DNA from 3 places in the Pelosinus sp. UFO1 genome. Region 2 is predicted to be linked to each of the others. Evidence: riboswitches for the same ligand, from Rfam matches in the RefSeq annotation. Region 2 holds a riboswitch; each other region holds the start of a gene.
The links. A riboswitch is a leader RNA that binds a small molecule or an ion and turns the genes downstream of it on or off. The one in region 2 is predicted to bind cobalamin.
Positions count from the first base shown of each region.

Region 1 (6,504 bases), 1.2 Mb from region 2:
TATCGAGCTGCATGATTAATGTCATGCAACACCATCACTACTGTAAGATGTTGCTCATTATTAAAGTTAGCTAACAGTTCCATTATTTCTAACTGATGACAAATATCAAGGTAGGTGGTTGGCTCATCCAAAAGCAAAATCTCAGGTTTTTGGGCCAAAGCCATCGCAATCCAAACCCTTTGCCGTTCACCGCCAGACAGGGTACTAACCACTCGATCGGCCATCTGGATAAGGCCTGTTTGCCGCAAGGCCCAACCTACACAATCATCATCTTGTTTTGATTTACCTTGCCACCAACTTTGGTGAGGAAAACGTCCAAATTCTACTAAATCCCTCACTGTTAAATCACTAGGTGCCTGGGGCGATTGAGGCAATACAGCCATTTTTTGAGCAAGGGTTTTCCCACTAAACTGCACTAAATTCTTATCATCTAGATATACACTACCCTTATTCGGTTTTATATTCCGAGATAAAACTTTAAGTAAGGTGCTTTTCCCTGAACCATTCGGACCTAAAATAGCAATAATCTTCCCTTCTTCTATTTCTACTGAAAGATTTTTCAACACTATTTCATCACCGAAACTTACAGATAGCCCCTCTCCTTTCATGAAGGTCATTAGGCATCCCTCCTTAATAAGTAGAGAAAAAAGGGCGCGCCTATAAAGGCCATAATGATTCCTACGGGAATTTCAATTGGGGAGAATGCAACTCTTGCCAAGGTATCACTTAAGGTAACAACTGCTACACCTAGTAAAGCGGAGGCAGGTAATAAATAACGATAATCAGAACCCACTAATAACCTCGCCGCGTGCGGTACGATAAGTCCGACAAAACCAAGTAAGCCTACCACACTAACAGCACTCGCTGCTAATAAGGCTGCCACTGCTGTCATAGCGATTCTAGAAGCTTCCACATTTAGCCCTAGCCCTCTGGCAATCTCGTCCCCTAAGTTTAATATATTTAGTCGTCTTGCTCCCAATATAGCTAAGATGCCACCAATAATCGTATAAGGCAATATAATATCTAAGTGAGGCCAACTACGAGCTGATAGGCCCCCTACCATCCACATCAATGCCCCATGAACCCGATCACTATAGAAAACCAATAAGGCAGAAATAGCAGAATTTAAAAAGGCTGATACAGCCACCCCAGCTAAGATAATGCGTACAGGGCGAATGCCACCTTTCCACGCTAATATATAGATAAAAACAGCGGCCACCATCGCTCCCATAAAAGCAACAGGCGTCACTAAATATTCCTTATGGGGAAACAGTACCATAATGCTTACACCAGCTAATCCCGCCCCCGAAGACACTCCAATAATATGAGGGTCCGCTAAAGGGTTTTTCATGACACCTTGAAGAATTGCCCCCGCTAAGGACAAATTAACCCCCACCAAGGCCCCCACTAAAGTCCGAGGCAATCGAATATTCCAAATTACTTGACGATTAGCCCCTGAATTATCCGAAAAAATGGCTGATACAATATCATTGACACTTATCGATAAGGATCCAACACGTAAACTGAGCAGGATGCCACCAAAAGCACAAACTGCGAATACTAGGATAATAAAAACTCGCCATTGACTCCGGTCACCAAGCATAGTATTAAAGAGATTGTTTCTATTTAACATTGCCATAAACCTCTGGATATACTACTTTGGCCATATATTCAACAGATTCATGAAAACGAATACCAGGATTTAGTTGAAATAATTCCCCTGGCAGAAAAAATACCTTTCCTGTCTTTACTGCTCGTAAACCGTTCCAGGCTGGATTACTTTCAATATCTGCTTTCATTCTTTTTTCAATTTCTGTCATATTCCCCATGGTTACCACCAAGATAATATCTGCATCGCCTTCCACCAATTTTTCTAAACTATAAGGAGTCACCTCGCCATCACCAACCATAGGGGTACTGTCTGCGGCAATGTTTTTGATTTTTAAAATGTTCGCCACATTACCAGCAATTGTATTTTCTAACTCTACTGTAACATTTTTCGCCGTCGCATGTAATATCACTACTCTTTTACTTTGTGCTGGCAGTTTGGCTGTTACTCCATTGATTTTTGTCTGCATTTCAGTAAGAAGACTCTGAGCCTGTTCTTGAGTACCAGCTATATCACCAAATAGTTTTACCTTTGCTAAAATATCATCATAGGTTTTCATTTTCAGAATCATAACAGGAATCTTACTGCTTTCCAATATAGGAACCAATTTATCATGAATTCCTTGAAAACCAATTACTAAATCAGGTTGCAATGCTAACACTTGCTCACTATTTACATTATAGACGAACCCTACTTCCGGAAGGTCTTGCGATGCGGGAAAGGTTTGAGGTGTCTTCGAGCTAGGCCGTCCTACTGCCTTGCCGCCGATACCGTATAACACATCTAAATAAGAAGTAGATAATACGACTATGCGTTGTGGCTTTTTGGGGAGTACCACTAAACGTCCCGCATCATCTGTCATTTGCAAATAATCACCAGATGATTTTGTTATTGCCTTATCTTGAGATTGAGAAGCACACCCTGTAAAAAGCAGCCCCATTACACTAAGTATACAAATCAAATAAGCAAATTTCCCTTTCACAACAATTCCCCTTTCATACATAAAAAATGGGAAAGGCCGGATAAAGCTATCCGGCGAAATCATTCATCCCTTTTTTATAATTCCATATAAGGCCTAGCCAAGTTTGCGTTTCTTTGCCAAAATTGTCGTCAAATAATTAACGTTTGTTCCATCAACTTCGCTTAAATTATAGCTTACCTGTTCATCAGGCAAACCACATTTGCTAATCATAACCGCATTATCACCAAAACCATACTGTTCCAGTTTTTCTACTACTTTTCCGAAGTTCTTATATACTTTCATCAATACAACATTATCAGAAATAGCTAATACTTTATCCATTTCTCCCTCTGCCATTGTAGCAGGAATAATGCTAATTACATCATTGCCCTCTGCTAAAGGTTGTCCTAGCTGACTGCCTATGGCACAAAAAGCAGGAACACCTGGTATGGTTTCGATCCCGTGTCCACAGTCCTTTAATAAACGATAAACATACATATATGTACTATAAAACATTGGATCCCCCAATGTTAAAAATACAACCTTTTTCCCTGCTTGCAGTTCTTTTAATATACTATTTTTATTATTTTCCCATGCATCTGCCAAAGTATCAGTATTGCTTACCATTGGGAAAACCAACTTTAATATCTCAACATCAGCTTTCAAATAGGGACGAGCAATGGATAGCGCCGTGCTGTCTTCTTTTTTCTCCGTTTTAGGAGCAATAACAACATCCGCATTTTTAATTACTTCTACTGCCTTTAATGTAAGTAATTGGGGATCCCCTGGTCCTACACCAACACCATAAAAAATTCCTGACATAACGTCCTCCTCAGCATGATTTGTAGTATGTTAAATATCTTGTAACAACAAAAAAACCTTCCGTTACATTAGCTGGAAGATTTCAATAAATACAATTATAGAACTCTGTAATCATGAAAAATCGTTGCCAAGGGCATTTTGATCTCGCATTCAGTACAATTGTACTAATCTCCTCCCCATCTCTCGCAGGTTATAACGGCGATTGCTATATAGGCAGTTCTCCTGGCTTTGAATCATTACTTATCCACACCTTCCCGAAAAATCATTTTCAGTGGCATAACTGTGGATTCGCTCCTCATTACAGTGGCGGGACCGCGCCGGATTTAAACCGACTTCCCTATTAAGCCCACAAGGGCACCTATACCGTCAATATTTAGTTTTCACTGTTCTCTTAGTAATAACTGTATAATAAATAATTTAACTTGTCAAGCATTAACAGGATGTCAATCCACCGTCAACGCTCCACACAGCCCCGTTAACAAAGGATGCTTGGTCTGATGCCAGAAAACAAATAACATTGGCAATCTCATGAGCCTCACCAATACGCCCAATGGGATAAATCGAGGACATATCGCGTAAATATTCCTGCGGGTTATCGACTCCTGCTAACTGCTGCTGCAGCATGGGGGTATCTACATCACCTGGACATACACAATTCGCACGAATTCCATAATGAATACTTTCTAAGGACAATGCCTTTGTAAAGGTCGTCACTGCACCTTTGGATGCACAATATGTTGTACACAAAGAATTTCCATTGATCCCTGCATCAGATGAAAGATTTACAATCGCCCCGCCCCCTCTTTGACGCAGGTGAGGTAAGGCATATTTACAAATAAAATAAGTTCCCTTTATATTCACATTCATCATGTTATCAAACTCATCTTCTGTCACTTCGCCAATAAGTTTCTCCATATAGATACCAGCAGAATTGATGACGATATCAAGACCACCAAACAAGGCCACTGCCTTGTCTATAACCTCTTGACATTGACTAGCTTTACGAATATCGCCTCGAATAAAGCATACTTGTTCCTCAAAACTAGCCAATTCTTGCAAGGCCATTTTCCCCTTTTCTTCCTGGCTTCCAATCAGAGTAACTTTTGCGCCTTGTGATAGCAATTGGCGCCCTGTTTCTAAACCAATACCAGAAGTACCGCCAGTAATAACGGCTACTTTTCCCTCAAAAGAATAATTCATAAGTCAGCTCCTGTTTGTTAAACATTAATATAGTATAGTAATAAAATCTATTTTTTAACCACAGAGATGCAGAGGACGCAGAGAAAAAATAGAAGAATCAAAAATCTACCGCAGTGTATTCTGCGCCACTGTGCTTATCCTCTTATTAATAGTCAAAGGAACGGATGGATGTTATTTCTATTATATACCATGACTCTACTTTTTTCCTATCTCTGCAAAGAACTTAACATGGGATTCTCTACTTCAACCGGAAGGAAATAGGCATTGTCGTGTAACACATAATACTGACATTCTCCTGATTTTTGGCAGGTATAAATCGCCATTGACGAACTGCTACTATTGCTGCCTCATCTAAAATACCATGCCCTGATGAATGATTCACGGTTATGTCTCCAGCCAAACCATTCGCTAATATTTGTATCTTCACGAGAACCGTACCTTCTAAACCTGCTGTTCGCGCTGTTTCAGGATAATCAGGATCTACCTTGGATAAAATGCTTGGCCTAGTGATCTGCTTATTTCCTGAATTACTACCAGAATTGCCATTCCCGCCTCCGCTATTGCCAGCAGTCCCCTTTCCTGATCCATTCCCAGTACCTCCATCAGTTGTACTTGTATTCGAAGAGTTGCTTCCTTGCCCATTGTCACTCATAGATTGAAATGTGGATGCCGCTTCAACCGCCACTACCGCTAAGTCTTCTGTCACAGCCACTGCTTTAGGAGCAACTGATAAGGCAGTAGTACTCTTTATAACGGTTGTGGTTTCAGGATAAGCAGCAGTTTGGGGCGTATTCTTTGCAACTGGTGATGATTCATTCGATTGTGCTCCTTCTGCCACTGTATCTGTTAGTAATTCTAATTCAATGTAGGTTTCGGAATCCATCAATGGAAAAAATCTACCTGCCAGCAAACCTACGATACCCAAAAGCAATATATGAAAAATCACAGAAATGACAATTGATTTACGCAAACGTGGTCGGATCATATCTTCTATTTTCCTTTCTGATCAGTAGCCACAGCCACTCTACGTGCCCCAGACAATTTTAGTTCATCTAACACTGCCACCACCTGACCATACTGCCCTTGCTTGTCTGCCCGCACTACAAATAGAATATCAGGTTGTTTTGCTAGCTCTGCATTAATACGTTTTTGTAATAATGAGAGTGGGATTTCCTCCTGCTCAAACATGACTCTGCCATCTTTTAAAACTGTAATGTTACTATTTTTCGTTATTTCTTGTTGAACCGCAGTAGCTTGCGGCAAGTTGATTGGAATGGTATGTTGCTCCACCATATATAAGGTACTCATCATAAAAAAAACTAATAAAAAAAAGATAATATCAATCATCGGAATAATCATTAATGCTGGTTGATTTTCAATGCGTAAACTACGCAATTTCATGACTTTTCCTCCGAGTTTCTTTTATATAAAGTCGAGTTATCACTATTGTATAGACTTGTTCCATATCCGTAACCAATTTATCCAAACGATGGGTAAAATAGCTGTGCACGACTAACGCCATAATGGCTACAATTAATCCAGTGGCCGTTGCAACTAAGGCTTCACCTACTCCTCCTGTAATCGCCATGGGCTGCCCATTTTTTACATTGAAAATACTAAAAGAATTAATCATACCAATGACAGTTCCTAACAAGCCTAATAAAGGAGATAAGGTAACAATAGAGCTTAGATAATTTAAATATTCTCGTAATCTAGCTGCTAACAATGCCGCTGTACCATCCATGGCCTTTTCTATATTACTCTCTTTTTGATATGCTAGTAATCCTTCTGCCCCTAAAATTCCAATCACAGCTGTCGTTTGTCCGCACAAATGCTGTGCTTCTGCTAATTTTTCTTGTTCCAATAAAGGTTTTAGTTTTTCAATAAATGCTTGGGAGTCCGTAGACATCTG
Region 1 is NZ_CP008852.1:1,148,758-1,155,261, reverse strand. It holds gene UFO1_RS05135 (ABC transporter ATP-binding protein) at 1-617, opposite strand, end outside; gene UFO1_RS05130 (iron ABC transporter permease) at 617-1,633, opposite strand; gene UFO1_RS05125 (ABC transporter substrate-binding protein) at 1,623-2,591, opposite strand; gene cobI (precorrin-2 C(20)-methyltransferase) at 2,685-3,392, opposite strand; cobalamin riboswitch at 3,587-3,769, opposite strand; gene UFO1_RS05115 (SDR family NAD(P)-dependent oxidoreductase) at 3,825-4,592, opposite strand; gene UFO1_RS05110 (energy transducer TonB) at 4,831-5,577, opposite strand; gene UFO1_RS05105 (biopolymer transporter ExbD) at 5,583-5,993, opposite strand; gene UFO1_RS05100 (MotA/TolQ/ExbB proton channel family protein) at 5,980-6,504, opposite strand, start outside.
Region 1: another riboswitch for cobalamin. It lies ahead of cobI (precorrin-2 C(20)-methyltransferase); the one in region 2 lies ahead of cbiD (cobalt-precorrin-5B (C(1))-methyltransferase CbiD).

Region 2 (6,504 bases):
CAGTAGAGCTAGTTTTTCTTTTTCAGGTACAGGTGTGCGGCCTTCTAGTCGTGTAATGATTACCGTTTGCGAAACATCAGGTAACGTATATTCACGTTTTAATGCGGCAGCCGTTGCTAAGAAAGAACTAACACCTGGAATTACATCATATGTAATATTTTTTTTATCTAGGGCATCCATTTGTTCTTGGATCGCACCATAAATACTAGGGTCACCAGTATGTAATCGGACTGTCTTTTTGCCTTGACTGGCAGCTTCCTCGATAACGTCGATAACTTGATCTAAGGTCATAGGAGCACTGTTGTAAATTGATGCACCTTGTTTAGCTAGCGCCAATAAGGCTGGATTGACAAGGGAACCGGCATAAATAATAACATCGGCTTCTCCTAATAAACGTTGACCCTTTACTGTAATTAACTCAGGATCTCCAGGACCTGCCCCTACAAATGAAACATGCATTGAAAAACCTCCCAAATATTTATTAGTGAAAATTCTAATATAATTAGCTTATATACCTTTAGTACATATAATGATATAGATTGGATTTAATGCTTGCAACATATTACTGCTTTTCACTTGTTTTATACGTGTTACTTGCATACCAAAAGCTTCTACCGTAAATTCAGGTTTAGCCTGCATACTATGTAAAGCATCATATAATGTTTCTATAGTAATAGCTGTGATAACTAATCTGCCATTCGGTTTAAGTAAACTATTACTTTGGGCTAAAAGTTCTTGTAAGTGACCACCGCTCCCGCCGATAAAGATTACATCAGCAATGGGAAGACCCTGCAATGCCTCCGGTGCGGAACCTGAGATGACTTCGATATTATCTGCGCCAAAATGTATTGCATTAGAACGAATTAGTTGAGCTCCCTCTGGATGCCGTTCGATCGCATATACTTTACCACTACTAGCTTGTAAGGCCGCCTCAATTGAGAGGGAGCCAGTACCGGCCCCAATGTCTATAATAGTGTCAGTAGGACAAATCTTCGCTTTAGTAAGAACTAAAATACGAACTTCTTGCTTCGTCATTGGAATATCACCACGAATAAAGTCCTCATCCTTAATCCCTGGAAAATAGCTCATGCTGCCACCACCATTACACAATGAGTAAACCCATCTAGCATTTTTACTTCACTTAGAGTTGAATGCTTAATCTCTTCATTTTCATAAGACAAATTAGCACACAACCATACTTTTGCATTTAACGGCCAACCATGATCTATGAGTACGCCCGCAATAAACTTTGGATCTTGTTCATAATCAGTTAGAATGCCGAGCTTTTTGTCAGGAGCATAATTTAAATCATTATCATTGGCTGTGCGACCATGCATACTGATAAGACGTGCATCTTGCCATATAGCAGTTATACGGGCGAAAGCTAACTGCATAGAGCTTATTCCTGGGATAACGGTAATACGTTCTGACGTAAATTTAGTTTTAAGAGTAGCTAGGAAACTGTAAAAACCCGGATCACCTGAAACCATTACCACTACATCACTTTGCGAAAGGGATGTAGCGATGAACGTTAAAACGCCACTGATATCTCGATCGATAACTTTAACCGTTGCATGTTTAGGTGCAAATGTTATAAGAGCTCGTTGACTTCCAACTAGTACGTCTGCCTGGGCAATTATGCGACTAGCCACTGGCAATATATAATCAGGTGATCCTGGTCCAATTCCTACTACTATTATTTTATGTTCCATCCTAGATTGCCTCCAATTTCTTGTGCGGTATCATCAGTTGCTAATATATCTCCTTTAAGAGTAATCATAGCAGTACCCACTCTTAGATCACCAAAGATATAACGCTCAGCACGTATGCTGGCTCTTTGGGCAATTACGCGGTACACTTCATGCAATTTGTATTTTGTAATAATTGGCATAGCAGATTCCGTAGTATTACAGTCTAATACTTCTTGTATCGCAGACTGCGGTGCGCCTAGGGAAGCCATATAGGCAGCCAGTGTTTCAAAACGAGCATCAGCCATACGATTATGGGTATGAAAAATCCCTGCAGCCACTTTTACAATTTTTCCCAAATGGCCAAATAACAATACTTGCTCCATACCATAATGTACAGCACTTTCCAACATATGTCCGACAAAATTGCTAGTTTGTATTACTGCTTCTCTAGGGAGATTATATCGATTGATGGCGATTTCTTGTCCCATTTTTCCAGGAGCAAAGACAATTTGATTATATCCTAATGCCTTTACCATAGAAATCTGTGGTGATAATGAATTTTTAAAGGCTTCTTCTGACATTGGTTCCACTATACCAGTAGTACCAATAATGGATAAACCGCCTACAATGCCTAATGTTGGATTTAAAGTTCGTTGTGCTAACCTTTCACCATCAGGTATTGAAATAGTAACACTTACACCACAACCAGTAGGTAATACATCTTGTATTGCTTGCATGATCATTTTACGAGGTCCAGGGTTAATAGCGGGCTGACCAACAGCTACAGATAAACCTGGTTTGGTAACAAACCCCACTCCAACTCCAGCTTTTAGGATTATCTCACTCGTTTTATTGATTTCTACTTCAGCAAAGATCATTGTACCATTTGTAACATCAGGATCATCTCCTGCATCCTTAATGATACTTGCCTTTCCTCCATTATATAAGGGCTGACATGTTGCAATTTTTACATGGATATTTTGTCCCTGTGGTGAGGTTACATGTACAGTAGTAGGCAATTGCCCGGACCATGCTAATAATGCAGCTTTAGTTGCTGCAGCGGCACAAGTGCCAGTAGTAATTCCAGACTTCATTTTTTTTTGCAAAATAAAAACCCCCTGCAGGCAGGAGGTACAATAAACCTAATTTATTCTACCACCTGCCTATCCTCCGTAGGTCATAACGGTGTGTGTCAGAATAGGCAGGTCTCCTGACTCTGGTTCATTACATAGCTAAACCTTCCCGGATTATTTCCAGTGGTATATTCTTAGCTGTGCTCCCCAATACAGTGGCGGGACCGCGCCGGCTTTGACCGGACTTCCCTTTTAAGCATAAGCACCTATTCCCAAATTATTAATTTTGTTATTATGTTGTTATTGGTATATTTTTGTAGTATTCCACTACTACTGCTAATATTCCTGCTATTATTTATAAATTATAGATGATTTATTCAATTAGTCTGTTTCAATCATTGTGATTGGCCACTCGCTGATATAGTGTTATCGCATTACGTGTAGCGACTGGAGAAAACTGCTTAGAAAAAGGTTCATTCATAAAATTCCTGTTATCTTTATTTGAGACCAATATATACGACATACTGGTATCAGAAGTAAATTCTCTGATCGTTTGCGTAGGCATTGTATATTTTCCTGCCCAAGTACCTAGTTGCTGCGGTTCTTCTTCATGTATTAATCGAGGAATATTATAGCCACTATAAAACACCGCCGATGTTGAATATTCACCATAGGAGGCTATTCTAGCCCTTTCTGCTGGTAACTCAGCAGAGATACTTTTAGCAGAGCGTGTTTCTGCTAATGGTATAAGGCCATTATGAATTAGGAATAAATTCATAATTACGGTTACTATTGCTATTATCTGTGGCAAGTGATAGACATTTCCTTTTAATTGTTTCCAAAGTATTAAAGCAATTGAAACGAAAGCACCAATATATAGCATTGTCCAACTAGCTGCAGTTGGGATAAATCGACTACTTAGCGAAATAAGAAGTAATAGCGCAATGGCTGGAATGGATAGCCACCACCAAACCTTTCGATCCTTCAGACTTTGCATTTTCCCTAAAGTATAGCCAATTAGTAAGGCTGCGGGAAAGGATGCAGGGAAAACATATGTAGGATATTTAGTAGCCATCATTGTGTAAAAAATAATCGTTAGAATAGACCAATTTGTTAAATAAATTAGCTGAGATGACGAAAGTTCTTTTCTAACAACACCCATTGATTTAATGAAAATTCCTGACCAAGGTAATAAGCTGATGGGAAATAGGACTAGATAATAATAAAAGACATTATCTTTAGGATGTTCGGACACTGTGGCACGAAGATAGTTATGTAATCCCAAAAAGGTATCAAGAAAATTTGTACCGTGTAATTGGTACATCTTAACATACCAAGGAGCAGCAATTATTAAAAAGGCAAAGATCCCAGGGAGAATAAATACCTTTCTAAATAGCTGCCATTGGCGAGAAATCATTATATAACTACAGATAATTAATCCTGGTAGCACAAGGCCAACAGGACCTTTGGTTAATACGGCCAGTCCCGCGGCCATATAAGCTAATGAAACATACCATTTCGAACCAGTATTTTTCAGACCGAGATATAACATAGCTAAAGTAATACTAGTATAAAAAAATAAGATAGAATCAGTAATAACCATTTTAGCTAATACCCAAAATTCTAAGGAGGTTGCTAATACTAAAGAGCTTAAGAGTGCGGTTTTGGTATTACTAAAAATTTTTTGTCCAAACCAGTAAGTAAAAGTTACACTAGCAGCGCTAAATAATCCGGCAGGAAAACGTGCGGCAAAATCAGTAATACCAAATATCTTAAAACTTATAGCAAGCAACCAATAGACCATAATCGGTTTATCAAACCAATAATGTCCATAAATTTGAGGCGACATCCAATCACCAGTCAGTACCATTTCTTTAGCTGTTAATGCATAATTGGATTCTACAGGGTCGCTTATTGGGAGAGAGGCATTAAAGGATAGAAAAAAGGTTAATGATGAAAGAAAAAGCAACAACATTGTTAAGCGCTTTGCCATAAGTACCTCCCCTATTTTTTGAGTAGTAAAATTTTATCGTCAATAACAGATAAAACCGTAAGTAATTGGATGCTTTTGTTTGTTAAACGATCATATTCAGCTTGTCTAAGGAGAAAATATGCCCTTGGACTTTCTTGAATATATTGATTTAGATCATCATCTTTCTTTAACTCAAATCCATAAACATTTGTATAGAATGTAAAACCTGGGTGTAAGAATTTAATAATATATACTGGAGATGTACCATCATACTGTTTCGTAAACTCTTGCGCAATATGTTTAGTTGTAAAATTTGGTGCGGCTAAAGGGAATAACATAAAAACTAACACCATAGAAAATGAAACCATAGCAATGATTTGAGTCCAAAAGGCACGGCCTATTTCTTTCATCCATGCAAAATAGGCTATTAATAATGCCATTACAATGAAAATTCCAGAGGTTATATAGATTCCAAGTTGTAGTATGGGCATGGTTTTGCTACCGAGAATCATACCGGCTGTAAAAAGTATTGTTAAAAGACCCAATAGGATTGGCCAGCTTGTAAAACGTATGTTTTTGCGTGACCATATCATATCAATGTACCACCCTACTATCATCGCTAAAGGTGGATACATAGGTAAAATGTAAGAGACTAACTTAGTCTGAGAAATTGTAAAAAAGACAAAAATAAATAGTGCCCAAATATTTAAGAATAATAGGGTTGAAAAATTCCTATTACTGGCAGTCAAAGATGCCCATATGGACTGTAGCATAATAGTCGTCCAGGGAAAAAAGCCAAGTACAAGAACTGGAATATAATAATACCATAGTACTAACTCGGGATGTTCAGGAGACGTAAATCTTGTGATATTATGAAAACCAAGAAAGGTATCTATAAAAATACTACCATGGATCTTATACATGATAATATACCACGGGGCAGCTATAAGTGCATAGACAAGCAACCCAGAGGGTATTTTCATGCTCTTTAGCAGAGACCAATTTCTTGTAACCAGTAAGTAAAAAAAGATAATTCCACCGGGGAACAATAGGCCAATGGGGCCTTTCGTTAATGTTGCCAAACCAGCAAAAATATAAGCGGTATAATATCTTTTTTCAATAAAAGATAACAGAGAAAGAGAAAGAAATAAAACTAAGGTAATATCAGTTACAGCAGCTTTACCTAGATAAAAGTATTCGATACTTGTAGCTAATACTAAAGCACTAACCATTCCAGTCCGTTCATTAAATAAACGGCGCCCTGACCAATATACCACTAGAGCGCAGACTACAGCCAAGGCAGCAGAGGGAAAACGTGCAGCAAATTCATTAACACCTAATATTTTATAAGATGCAGCTACTAACCAATAATACATTGGCGGTTTATCATACCAATACTCACCAAAAATACGTGGAGAGACAAACTCATTAAAAGCAAACATTTCTTTAGGCGTCTCTGCATAGACAGGTTCGTCAGGATCTAGCAATGGTATCCCGCCTAGATTAGAAAATACTATAAATATAGTAATTATGGCTACTAGCCAAAAGCCAGTTCCCAATTTATTAAACATATGTAACCTCCAAAAGTTAAAATCATAAGATTCATTGTCTTTGAGTTAGTAACAAAAAGTGTCGTTGTTAAATCGTATTTTACTAATATATCCGTTGGAGGAATTTTAAAACCTAGATAAGAGAATTATATGTTTTAGACAAACCTTCAATTAATGGCATAGCTGGATTCCAGTTTAAGTATTCCTGGGCTGCACAA
Region 2 is NZ_CP008852.1:2,385,410-2,391,913, forward strand. It holds gene cobM (precorrin-4 C(11)-methyltransferase) at 1-459, opposite strand, end outside; gene cbiT (precorrin-6Y C5,15-methyltransferase (decarboxylating) subunit CbiT) at 508-1,089, opposite strand; gene cbiE (precorrin-6y C5,15-methyltransferase (decarboxylating) subunit CbiE) at 1,086-1,712, opposite strand; gene cbiD (cobalt-precorrin-5B (C(1))-methyltransferase CbiD) at 1,697-2,797, opposite strand; cobalamin riboswitch at 2,874-3,049, opposite strand; gene UFO1_RS11165 (glycosyltransferase family 39 protein) at 3,156-4,757, opposite strand; gene UFO1_RS11170 (glycosyltransferase family 39 protein) at 4,769-6,307, opposite strand; gene UFO1_RS11175 (SDR family NAD(P)-dependent oxidoreductase) at 6,420-6,504, opposite strand, start outside.

Region 3 (6,504 bases), 1.1 Mb from region 2:
ACTCAAAACTCATTCCGATTTACCATTTCGTATTTCATTACGATATTGGTTTGGTGTCATACCCATTGCCTGGCGAAATACCCGACTAAAATAACTTGCATCTTGGTACCCTACCTCTGCCGCGATACGCACTGCAGTAAAATCTGGATTTTGCAATAGCTTTTTCGCTTTTTCAATTCTAATTTTTGTTAAAAAATCTACAAAGTTATAACCTTTTTCCTGCTTGAAGAGCCTACTAAAATAGAAAGGGCTTAAATGCACTGTTTGCGCAACCTCTTCCAAGGATATGTTTCTATGATAATTCTTTACTATATAATCGCAGGCTTTATTAATAACTCTAAGGTTCATACTGCTTCTATTTTCTAGCATATTATCCATAAAACGATCCAAGGAATCAAACATCCATGCCTCTACTTGTGTTTTATTAGTACATTCATTTAATCGATTAATACAATTAAAATTCAGTAAGGTAAGCTGCTCCAAATTGGCACCGCCTTCTACTGCTGAGCGTGATAAAACAATTAATAATTCAAGTACGCATGCTTTTACTGTATCAATCGTAACTTTGCTGGTAAATATTCCGTTTAGTAATTCATGCAAAGCTTCTTTGGCCTGTTTTCGATCACCACAGCGAACCTTATCCAGCACAGCTCTCTCATTATGAAAGGGATAATTAAAGGGTCCTGTTGGTAAATAAGGTACATCATCAACATGGATAATCTGGCTATCACCTAAATAAAATCGTTGCCGCTGGGCATGTAATGCCTCAAGATACGATTTGTGGATATCCCTCGGGTCAGAGTAGTAGCGACCAATTCCAATGGTAATACTGATATTCATCTCCCGAGCAATACACTCTTGTATCTCACTTGCAGTTTTCTTAGTATTTTCCTGGATGGATTCAATATCGTCTATCTGAAGAAATCCTAATAAAATGATCAGATTATCACTGCCAAAAGGGGTGACTAAAGCATCGTCACCTGCAACGCTGCAAATAAGTTTGTAAATTCGCTGCTTTATCATTTGTTTTTCTAGCTCGCTATCACTAGAGGTCAGCTGCTTAAAATTATCAACATCAACAGCCAATACAACACCAGGATCTACCTTCATGCCTAAAAACCGAGATCGTTCCTGGAAATGTTCAACGTCTTTAATATTACCAGAAACCAAATCGTGTACAAATGACATTTGGATAAAAGGCATAGCTTCTTCTACGCTTTTTCGCAGATTAATTTCTTCCTGTTGTCTTCTTTTGATTTCATTTACTTTATTTATGGTAAGATACAATGTTCGGGTTATATCGTCTGGACGAACAGGTTTTAGTAAATACTCAACAACCCCAATTGTTAACGCCTGTTTTGCATAGCTAAATTCATCAAAAGCGGTAAGCATGATAATGATTGTGTTTGGTAAAGCTGATCGAATACGCTTAGCTGCTTCTAACCCATTCATTTCAGGCATACGGATATCCATTAAAACAATATCTGGTTTTTCTATTGCAGCAATCTGAACAGCACTCTTTCCGTCTCCTGTTTCGCCTATGATCCGAATGTTCGGACATTTTTGCTCCACAATAAATCGTAATGCTTGCCGCTCTAATTGTTCATCATCTGCGATCAATAATGTATACATTCTTTTCTCCTCTGGTAGACTCTCTTATAAGGAACAGTAGGGAATTCGAATGTAAATGTTAGTTCCTTCCCCTACTTTACTCTCCATGGTAAGGCCATATTCGTTACCAAAATAATGCTGAATTCGCTTGTGAACATTAATGATTCCAAGTCCCGTCGTTTGACCATGAATTTGCTTGCGCTTTTCCGCATGGAAAATAGTACGAATATCCTCTGCTGAAACACCGTCCCCAGTATCACTCACAAGGAGAACTACGTCATTTCCTTCAATTTTTCCACTTACACGAACGACTCCGCCCTCTACTTTGTTTTCCAAACCATGAATAATCGCATTTTCAACTAAAGGTTGAAGAGTAAGAGGAGGAATCTTCGTTTCCATTATCAAAGGATCTACCTCAATATAAGTCTCAATACGTTCTCCAAAACGTACTTTCTGTATCAACAGATAATCTCTGATGGATTTTACTTCTTGTTCTAAGCTTCGTAAAATTTCAATGTCTCTTAAATTATTCCGAAGCAGATCTGATAACGCATAAACTACTTCTTGTGTTTGACTTGCTCCCTCTAGCATAGCCAATCTTGCAATTGTATTTAATGTATTAAACAAAAAATGAGGATTAACCTGAGATTGCAGTGCCTTTAATTCCGTAGCACGCAGCATAGCCTCAAGTTCCGCTTTCACCTTTACTTCTTTTACTAGCTGCTTACTCGCAATATTCGCTACACCAATTTCTACAATATAATTTGACATGATATAAATTAGGTCTGCTGCTGCTTTAATTCTTTTTTCTGGTACAACCTCTATAATATCAAAAAACTCTGACAATAATTCTGAATCCAATCCTAGGTTAGCTGTTCGCTCAAACATTTCAGCTTTCGTATCATAGTCCGCTTGTGCAAGAATAACTTGTCCTGCAAGAAAAGCCCCTATATACTCATTGTTTACAATGATTGGTGCCGCCAAATCGGTTAAACCATTATGACAGCGATAGACAGAGGGCTTTTGGTTACCCCGCCCTCCTCTATCATCACATTGGGTGCAACGGGCAAACCCTTCAGAACAAGATCGGATATAAGTGCAAAATTTCGTAAAATTACTAGGATTGGTAATAGGATTTCCTTCAGGGTCTACAATTACGGACGCTAACCCAGTAGCTTCTGAGAATTTATCCTGAATTTCCTGTAAAATCTGAGTATTTACAATTTCACCTAAGGTAAATCCATTCATTGTTTGCACTAGAAGACCCCCTCATAAGACTTCAGCATCATATCACTTTTTTGCTATTTTATATGAGGAGTATTAGCTAAAGAGCAAACTAGTTCCTGCTAACAGCAATAAATTACTATATTCTAGCAAGTAAAGGCAATCTTTACATGGCAACAACCTGGTTGGGAGCAGGCACAGGCTCACTTAACACAAAATCAGACATTCTTGCCATATTATGAATTGTGTAAGACATTGTCTTTAACATAGAAACCATAAGAACAGCACCTGTTCCTTCCCCTAATGCCATATTTGCCCGGATTAATACATCCTCTGCTAGAATATTTCCCAACATCAGTGAGTAGGCCATCCCAGGTTCCTTTGACATATGTGATGGAATCGCATGTTTTTCAATAGTACCATCGATGCGCGCTGCACAAGCATAGGCAACTGCTGTTATAAATCCATCTATTACAAAGGGTATCCTGAGTCTTGCGCACTCTAACATGCCGGCACAGATAGCAACAATATCAAATCCCCCTACACAACGTAAAATATCTTTTACAGTATTCATTTGGGCTTTATGGCGTTCTACCCCTTTTGCAACCACATTCCGTTTTCTTTTTAATAATTCATTATCATTTAAGGCAGCCCCATAACCTACCACAAATTCGGGTAACATTCCCGTTAAAGCATGAAGCACTGCTGATGAGGTTGTGGTATTGCCAATTCCCATTTCACCAAAAGAAATTAGGTTATAACCTTCCTCAACCAAATGCTGAACCATTTCTTTGCCCACATCCCAAGCTTGTTCAAATTCAGCCTGACTCATAGCTTCTTCTTTCATAAAGTTTTTAGTACCTAAGGCAACTTTACGATTAATACCAGCTTCTAATTTATTATTAATTCCAATGTCAACTACGCTATAAGGTATTTGATTGTGCCGACAAAAACAACTGATCGTGGCATGACCTGCTGCCATATTTTTCGTTTGCAAATAAGTAATCTCGATCGGGTCATTGGCAGTTCCCTCTTCTACCACACCGTTATCTGCTGCAAAAATTATATGATGAGGCTTCATTTCTGGATTGATCTTTCCCCAAGACAAGATGATTTTTTTTAAATATTTTTCTAGTAGGCCCAAACTTTCTCGAGGTTTTGCTGCTCCGTTCAGCAACTCATCAACCTTTTTTTCCAAATCCATTTTTACTCCTCCTTTATTTTCATATCATTTTTAAATATAAAAATACCTAGCCCAAAAGGCTAGGTATTTTATAAAAAATCCCATCCTTCTGGCATTACCCCTTACGCGGAGGTAAATGACAGCCATAACAGGCAGGTCTCCTGACTTACGGATCATAAAACCTTACGCCTTCCCAGTTTCCTGGTGGCAATGTAAGAGTATCTCCCCGATTACAGTGGCGCGACCGCGTCGTTTAAGGATCTTTACAATCCTTCCGAACTTCCCTATTCTCCTCTTTACGTAAGAGGCACCTGTTTGGTGGCAAATTATTCAGTTGTCACAGTAGTTCTACAATGAAACCTGTTCTCCTATGTGTAACAAGTATGTTAGCAAGATAGTAGGGTAGATGGTAAAAAATGTCCCATCTAACCTTATTTTAAATGGCAAGTATCGTTGACCAAGGAAAGAATTGGCTGGTTACTAAAGTACTCAATGATATTAATTCCTGTACTATCTTGACGGATAGACCACATCTTATCTAGACTTAACTGCAATGCATCACAAAGCAGTACTCTCATTGTGCCTCCATGACATACAATCACAATCGTTTCCTCTTCATGCGCCTTAATACATTGGCTTAAGGCCCCCTTCGCCCTCCATTTAAGATCCAGAAAACTTTCTCCTTCTGGCGCTTTAATTGCTCCTGGGGAAGAATACATGCTTGTTAAAGCCTCAGGCCAAAGCGCCATAATTTCGGCATAGGTACACCCTTCCCACAAGCCAAAGTTTATTTCGCGAAATCCTTTTATCTTTATCCCTTGCAAATTATGATACCGAGCGATGATATTTGCCGTCTGAGCTGCACGGGATAAATCACTACTATAAACTGCACTTATATTTTCCTTAGCAAGCCGCTTTCCTACCAATTGGGCTTGTTCTAATCCTTTTTCATTTAAGGGAATGTCACTATGCCCTTGGTACTTTTTTGCCTTATTCCAAGAAGTTTGACCATGTCTAACGTAAATTACTTTAGTCAACGCCTCACCCCTTCCTTGCTTTAAAATTATTCACCTTACAAAGGTATATTCTATAGGTATTAATTTGTTCACTAACACAACGAAAGATATAATTATTATAAAAATTACACTAGCTTTACTACATATGAAAACTAAAAAAGAAATACTACTAGAGCTACAAGTTCTGTCAGTTCAACAACTGCCCCATATACATCACCTGTTAAGCCGCCTAAACGTTTATTGACATATTCAGCAACAAGGATGGCAAAGGCAATTGCTACCCCACTACTAAGTAAAACAAGTTTACCGAAAGGAACTAATAATAAAATTGCTATTAGACCTGCTATATAAAGAGTATTTTTATGTTCGCATTGACTAAGTCCTTTACCTAGTCCATCAGCCCTAGCATAAGGGTATAGAGTAATCGCCATGACAACAGCAGTTCTACCTATGATCGGCATTACAAATATCGCTATCGGCAGCAGCACCGGTTCAATGTCTAAAATTAATGAATATTTCATTACAATCAACAGACAGAAGGACATGGCACCAAAAGCGCCAACTCTGCTATCCTTCATAATTTCTAACATTCTTTCCCTAGATTTCCCCGAAAAAACACCATCTACTGTATCCATTAATCCGTCACAGTGCAATCCGCCAGTAATGATAATTTCAATTAGAATTATACTCACGGCCATAAGGTGTAACGGTAACTTTACACCCCAAAAATTTTGTGCCCCATAAACAATTCCCGTTAATAATAAACCTATGATACCACCTATAATGGGAAAGAATTTAACACTACGGCTAAAGCTATCGGGTGACCACTGTTTTTTTGTTTTAATAGAAATCCGCGTTAAAAACTGTAAGCCAGTGAGAAAGTCCTCAATCACATTCCCCAACAATCCTCCACCTCCCCTTAATAAAAACTAGCCAAAAGTCTGCATTTCCGCTCCCCTTACTACATAACAAAGTGATAATACTATTATACAACCTTATTATGGGTCTCCTTTGTTATGTTGTATTGATTTATTGCTCAAATGTGAAAAGCTTCCATGACAAACCTTGCTGAATTAAAACAGCAGTGTTATGGTTTAATAAAATAGGAATGAGGAGGATATACCCTTATGAATAAAAAGATTTATGAATACTTTATGACACCGATTAGTATTTTAGGCGTTGGCTGCTTGGAACAAATTATAACTTATATTAAACCTATGGCATTTAGAAAAGCTCTGATTGTCAGCGATAAAGTATTAGTTGAAATCAAATTAATTGATAAATTAACAGAGCTCTTAACAAATGCTGGCATATTCTTTATTATCTACGATGACGTTTCACCAAATCCAACCATCCCTCAAGTTGATTATGGACTAAAGTTATTTAAAGATAACGGCTGTGATTTTCTTATATCCTTTGGCGGAGGTTCCCCGCACGACTGCGCTAAAGCCATTGCCTTATTAGCAACAA
Region 3 is NZ_CP008852.1:1,250,917-1,257,420, reverse strand. It holds gene UFO1_RS05575 (response regulator) at 10-1,632, opposite strand; gene UFO1_RS05570 (PocR ligand-binding domain-containing protein) at 1,657-2,859, opposite strand; gene UFO1_RS05565 (nicotinate-nucleotide--dimethylbenzimidazole phosphoribosyltransferase) at 3,002-4,039, opposite strand; cobalamin riboswitch at 4,152-4,348, opposite strand; gene cobC (alpha-ribazole phosphatase) at 4,450-5,055, opposite strand; gene cobS (adenosylcobinamide-GDP ribazoletransferase) at 5,187-5,939, opposite strand; gene UFO1_RS05550 (iron-containing alcohol dehydrogenase) at 6,162-6,504, shown strand, end outside.
Region 3: another riboswitch for cobalamin. It lies ahead of UFO1_RS05565 (nicotinate-nucleotide--dimethylbenzimidazole phosphoribosyltransferase); the one in region 2 lies ahead of cbiD (cobalt-precorrin-5B (C(1))-methyltransferase CbiD).